One region of the Methylobacterium ajmalii genome, then DNA from elsewhere that is predicted to be linked to it. Evidence: predicted binding sites of a transcription regulator. Region 1 holds the regulator's gene; the other holds the start of a gene.

The links. The regulator PhoB, encoded in region 1, activates phosphate uptake and scavenging genes when phosphate is short. The targets are predictions, from matches to a motif close to TGTCATNNANCTGTCAT.
Region 2: a site for PhoB is predicted at 1,867-1,883, ahead of V3T34_RS14610 (inorganic phosphate transporter). Genes of this name have one in related genera too.

The regions. Positions count from the first base shown of each region.
Region 1 is NZ_JAZFXT010000068.1:169,355-172,610, reverse strand. Features, by position in the region: gene pstB (phosphate ABC transporter ATP-binding protein PstB) at 1-811, shown strand, start outside; gene phoU (phosphate signaling complex protein PhoU) at 898-1,623, shown strand; gene phoB (phosphate regulon transcriptional regulator PhoB) at 1,691-2,392, shown strand; gene V3T34_RS28235 (hypothetical protein) at 2,420-3,256, opposite strand, start outside.
Region 2 is NZ_JAZFXT010000028.1:245,303-248,558, forward strand. Features, by position in the region: gene V3T34_RS14605 (NAD-dependent epimerase/dehydratase family protein) at 1-77, opposite strand, end outside; gene V3T34_RS14610 (inorganic phosphate transporter) at 172-1,818, opposite strand; gene V3T34_RS14615 (GcrA family cell cycle regulator) at 2,153-2,386, shown strand; gene V3T34_RS14620 (CHASE3 domain-containing protein) at 2,453-3,256, opposite strand, start outside.

The sequences.
Region 1 (3,256 bases):
GAGCGCCACCGCCACCGCCGTGCCGGTCGTGGGCCAGAGCACGGCCGACGAATCCGCCGCGATCCGCCTCGCCGTGAAGGACCTCAACTTCTACTACGGCGACTTCAAGGGGTTGAAGAACATCAACCTCAACTTCCTCGACCGCCAGGTCACGGCGCTGATCGGGCCGTCGGGCTGCGGCAAGTCGACGTTGCTGCGCACCTTCAACCGCATCTACAGCCTCTACCCCGAGCAGCGCGCCGAGGGGCAGATCCTGCTCGACGGCCGCAACATCCTCGACCCCTCGATCGACCTCAACGAGCTGCGCGCCCGGGTCGGCATGGTCTTCCAGAAGCCGACCCCGTTCCCGATGTCGATCTACGACAACATCGCGTTCGGCATCCGGCTCTACGAGCGCCTCGGCAAGGCCGATCTCGACGTCCGCGTCGAGGAGGCCCTGCGCAAGGGCGCCCTGTGGGACGAGGTGAAGGACAAGCTCAAGCAGTCCGGCATGGGCCTGTCCGGCGGCCAGCAGCAGCGCCTGTGCATCGCCCGCACGGTGGCGCAGCGCCCGGAGGTGATCCTGTTCGACGAGCCGACCTCGGCCCTCGACCCGATCTCGACCGGCCGCATCGAGGAGCTGATCGAGCAGCTGCGGGGCGAGTTCACCATCGCCATCGTCACCCACAACATGCAGCAGGCGGCGCGCATCTCGCAGTTCACCGCCTTCATGTATCTCGGCGAGCTGATCGAGTTCGGGCCGACCAACCGGCTGTTCATGAACCCTTCGAAGCGCCAGACCCAGGACTACATCACCGGCCGGTTCGGCTGAGGCGTCCCGCCCTCGTCCCACCGGTCCGGCCCCCTGCCGGGCCGGCTCGATCCCACGCTCCACTTCATCGCGGGGAGTCTCACTCCATGTCGAACCACATCGTCACCTCCTACGATCAGGAGCTGCAGAACCTGCGGCGCAGCATCGCCGAGATGGGCGGCATCGCCGAGAAGCTGGTGGCCGATTCCGGCCTCGCGCTCCTGCGCCGCGACACCGCGCTCGCCCAGTCGGTGATCGCCGCCGACCAGCGCCTCGACGGGCTGCAGCGCGAGATCGAGGAGAAGGCGATCCTGCTGATCGCCAAGCGCCAGCCGATGGCGATCGACCTGCGCGAGACGATCTCGGCGATCCGCGTCTCGGGCGACCTCGAGCGCATCGGCGACCTGGCCAAGAACGTCGCCAAGCGCGTCGTCGCCATCGCCGACCAGGTCCAGCTGCAGAAGATCGTCGTCGGCGTGGAGCACATGAACGAGCTGGTCCAGGGCCAGCTCAAGGACGTGCTCGACGCCTACGCCACCCAGGACACCGTGGCGGCCCTCGACGTCTGGGCCCGCGACGGCGGCATCGACGCGCTCTACACCTCGCTGTTTCGCGAACTCCTGACCTACATGATGGAGGATCCGCGCAACATCACGTTCTGCACGCACCTCCTGTTCTGCGCCAAGAACGTCGAGCGCATCGGCGACCACACCACCAACATCGCCGAGACCATCCACTACCTCGCCACCGGCGAGACGCTGACGACCGACCGGCCGAAGAACGACGGGTCGAGCTTCGCCACCGTGGATCCCCAGTCCTCGTCCAAGGCCTGACCGGATGGCCTGCCCGGCCGCGAGGCCGGGCCGGCCGTCCCGGCGGCGACGACCCTGAAGTGCCCCGATGAGTACCCGCATCCTGATCGTCGAGGACGAGGAGGCCCTGACCCTCCTCCTGCGCTACAACCTCGAGGCCGAGGGCTTCGAGGTCGACGCCGTCGCCCGCGGCGACGAGGCGGATATCCGCCTGCGCGAGCAGGTCCCCGACCTCGTCCTCCTCGACTGGATGATGCCGGGTCTCTCCGGCATCGAGTTGTGCCGGCGCATCCGCGCCCGCCGCGAGACCGAGCGGCTGCCGGTGATCATGCTGACCGCGCGCGGCGAGGAGGGCGACCGGGTGCGGGGGCTCGCCACCGGCGCCGACGACTACATCGTCAAGCCGTTCTCGGTGCCCGAGCTCCTGGCCCGGGTGCGCGCGCTCCTGCGGCGCTCGAAGCCCGCCCACGTCGCCGACCTGCTCGTCGCCGGCGACATCGAGCTCGACCGGGTCAGCCACCGCGTGCGCCGCGACGGCCGCGAGCTGCATCTCGGCCCGACCGAGTTCAAGCTGCTCGAGTTCCTGATGCAGAGCCCCGGCCGGGTCTTCTCCCGCGAGCAGCTCCTCGACGGCGTCTGGGGCCACGACGTCTACATCGACGAGCGCACGGTCGACGTGCATATCGGCCGCCTGCGCAAGGCGATCAACCGCGGCCGCGACTCGGACCCGATCCGCACCGTGCGCGGCTCCGGCTACTCCTTCGACGAGATGTTCGCGCCCGAGCCGTGACGCCGGACGGCCGTCGGCCGGTCCGGGTCAGAACTCCATCCCGAACTTGACCCGCAGGCTGTGCCGTTCGAACTGGTTCAGCCCGAGGGACCGGCCGGCCAGGGCCGGGTCGGTGTCGCGGCCCCAGACCTGCCCGGCATAGGCCACGGTCAGCCAGACCTTCTCGGTGAACCGGTGATGCAGCGCGGGCCCCAGGGTGAGCGCCTCGCTCTCCAGCCGGTTCAGGAAGGCCCCTTCGTAGCCGCGCAGGTAGCGGACTTCCGGGCCGAGATAGGTGTTGTCTCCGACGCGCCCCACGAGAGCGTTCGACCACAGGAAGGTCGAGGAGCGATAGCCCGGGCCGCCCCGCTCGCGCCCGGCCGCCGGCTCGACGCTGAGGTTGCTGCCGTACCAGAGCTTGTCCGGCACCACCTGGACGTCGAGCTGGAGCAGGCTCTCGACGTCGAAGATGTCGGCGCCGCGGCCTTCGACCGGGAGGACGCGCGTGAAGCGAGGGCGCACCTCCAGGGCGAGACCGAAGGGCTGCTCCTTCGAGCCCTTCAGGAACTGGTACTTCACCTCGAGCGAAACGCCGTCGAAGGCGCCGTAGGACTTGTCGTCCAGATCGAGGATGTTGCGCTGGCGCCGCAGCGTGCCGAAGGCGCTGAGTTCGAGGCTTAGCCTGTCGATGGGGTTGAACTGGTAGGCAAGCCGCGTGTCGAGCACGCGGTAGGCCGACCGGCCGGGGCCGTCCCGGCGCTTGCCGATGCGCGAGACGGTGTCGACCACCGCTTCCCGCTCGCCCTTCTCGCCGGCATCGGCGCCTTCCGTGAAGCCGAACAGGTGCTCGGTATCGACGTCCTTCCCGTCGTCCGTCTTGCTGGA
Region 2 (3,256 bases), on a different contig from region 1:
TCGTGGCCGGCCTGCAGCAGGCGGTGGGCGAGGTGGAAGCCGATGAAGCCGGCCGTGCCTGTCACGAGGAAGCGCATGCCGGATCCCTGGCGCGGGCAGGACACGCGCCCGCCCGGGGCGGTTACACCGGCCCGGGGCGGGTTGCCAGCCCGGTCGCCGCCGAGCGAGCCCTTAGAACACCTGCCGCAGCGCCCAGTACAGCCCGCCCGCCAGGGTGATCGCCGCCGGCAGGGTCAGGATCCAGGCCAGCGCCAGGTTGCGCACGGTGGCCATCTGCAGGCCGGTGCCGTTGGCCCACATCGTGCCGGCGACGCCGCTCGACAGGATGTGGGTGGTCGAGACCGGCAGGCCGTAGGCCTCGGCGAGCCCGATCGTGCCGGCGGCCACCGCCTCGGCGGACGCGCCCTGCGCGTAGGTGAGGTGCTGCTTGCCGATGCGCTCGCCGACCGTGACGACGATCCGCTTCCAGCCCACCATCGTGCCGAGGCCGAGCGCCAGGGCGACCACCACCTTCACCCAGGTCGGGATGTAGCGGGTGCCGTCGTCGAGGGTGCGGCGGTAGTCCTGGAGCGTCCGCTTCTCGTCCTCGGCGTAGGACGAGTGCTCGCCGGTGAGCAGGCGCACCGCGTCGCCCGCGAGGTACATGTCGGCGCGCAGGTTCTGGGTCGCCTCCGCCGGGACGTGCCGGATGGCGCCGTAGCCCTGGACCTGGGCGGCGATGTCGTCGGAGAGGCCGGCGAGCGCCGCCTGGACCTCGGGTGCGGCGAGCGCCTTGGGCGGCGCCTCGGCCTTGAGCGCCTCGCCGACCTTGGCCCGGGCGCCGGCCGCGTCGGGCACCGCCGCCCCGCCGGCATGGGCGCGAAACACCCGGCTCGCGCCTTGCGAGCCCTGCACGAAGGCCGGCGTGCTCGAATCCGGCATGGTGCGGTTGAGCGCGTAGGCGGTGGGGGCGGCGCCGATCAGGATCAGCATGATCAGCCCCATGCCCTTCTGGCCGTCGTTGCCGCCATGGGCGAAGGACACGCCGGTGCAGGTCAGGATCAGGAGGCCGCGGATCCAGGGCGGGGGCGGCGCGTCGCCCTCCGGCGCCCGGTAGAGCTCGGGCCGGCGCACCACGCGCTTGAGCAGGACCAGCAGCCCGGCCGCGCAGACGAAGCCGACGAGGGGGCTGAACAGGAGCGATTCGAGCACGCCGAGCGCCTGGCCCCAGGCGACGCCGGAGGCGGCGTGGCCCGGCGCCATCAGCTGGTTGGCGAGGCCGACGCCGATCACCGAGCCGATCAGCGCGTGCGAGGACGAGTTCGGCAGGCCGAGCGCCCAGGTGCCGAGGTTCCACACGATCGCGGCGAGCAGCAGCGCGAAGATCATCGCGTAGCCGGCGCCCGAGCCGACCTGGAGGATCAGCTCCACCGGCAGCAGCGTCACGACGCTGTAGGCCACCGCCCCGGTCGAGGCCATCACGCCGAGGAAGTTGAACGTCCCCGACCAGATCACCGCCGTCAGCGGCGGCATCGAGTGGGTGTAGATCACGGTCGCCACCGCGTTGGCGGTGTCGTGGAAGCCGTTCACGAACTCGAAGGCGAGCGCGATCAGCAGGGCGAGGCCGAGCAGCGCGAAGGCCCCGACGGCGAGCGGCGGCTGCCCGGCCTGCCGCATGTCGGCGACGAGGTTGTAGCCGGCATAGGCCAGGCCCGCGGCCAGCACCGCCAGGAACCCGATCGTGGCGGCCGGGTGGAGGCGATGGTCGAGGCGCGGCCCCGTGCGGGCGGGGCCGGGCGCCGCGCCGGCAGGGCGTCGGGCGAGGGCGGCGTCGGACATGGTGGACTCGCTCCGGCGGGGCTGCCCGTCAAGGAATAGGGCGCCCGAATGGCAAGTCGATGACGGGAACCGTGCCGCCGCGGACAGCCGCGGAGGCGGCCGGGCGTGTGAAAACCATGTGTAAATGCCTAAGGGGCTTGCGTTCTGCAAAACGCAACCCCAAATTCGACAGATCACCGCTGCCGCTGCGATGCGTGTGCGCACGGGTCATGGAGGCGCGGGTCCCATGGGCGACGAGTCCGGCGCTGCTTTCCGCGCGGGTCCGTCGCCTCCAACGAACCGGCCCGATGCCCTTCTGGTCGAGGGTGACGGAAGGCCAGCGAGTCAGTACCCGATGAACCAGCTCGTGCGCATGTCGCATATCGTGATCGCAGACGCCGTCGAGGAGCCCTCCCCGAGCCTCCGGGTTCCCTTCGCCCAGTCGGGCGCCTTCGTGTGCAAATTCATCATCGGCGAACCCAACGACCGCGCGGTCTGTTGCGGCGCGCCGGTGCAGGACGGAAAGAGCTGGTGCGCCTTCCACCGCCGGATCGTCTTCGAGCCGACCCGTCCGGGGCGGCTGCGATAGCAGAGGCCGATCGGGACCGCTACCCGTCCCGAACCGGTTTTTCTCCCCCGGCGGTCGTCCCGGCGCTCACGCGGCGCGGCCGTAGATCGGGAAGGCCTCGCTGCGGCCCCGCAGCGCGGTCCGGCTGACCTCGCGCCACGCCTCGCCCCCGGAGGCGTGGCTCGCCCGCGCAGCGTCGAGCGCGGCCTGCGACACGAGGGTGGTCGTTCCGAAGGTTTTGGTCGCCTGCTCGAGCCGTGCCGCGACGTTGACCGCATCGCCCAGCACGGTGAACTCGAGCCGGTCGTCGTCGCCGACCACGCCGACGAACACCTCGCCGCAATGCACCCCGATGCCGATCCGCACCGGATCGTGCGCCGAGGCGGCGTTCCAGGCCTCGACCAGCGCCTCGAGCCGCCCCGCGAAGGCGAGGGCACCCGCCGCGGCGTCGGCCCGGACCTCAGGCACCCCGAACACCACCAGGGCGCCGTCGCCCATGAACTTGTCGATCAGGCCGCCGGTCTCCCGGGCCGCCTGGGCGACGCAGCGGCGAAAGCCCGTGATCAGGACCGCCACCGTCTCGGGATCGGCCCGCTCCGCGATGGTGGTCGAGCCGCGCATGTCGACGAAGGCGATCGCCGCGTGCCGCCGCTCGCCGAGGCGCAGGCCTCCGCCCTGATCGAGGCTGCCGCCGCGCTCCAGGAGCGGCGCCAGCTCCGCCGGCAGGAAGCGCGACAGGGCCGCCCGCCGGGCCGCCTCGCGCAGGGCCAGCACCGCCAAGAGCGCCATGATGCCGACCGACACGACGCTGCCGAGGCCGACCCAGGTCTCGATCTGGTGGGCGTGCTGCTGGTAGCCGATCAGCAGCTCGTCCTCGCGGCTGCGCATCGT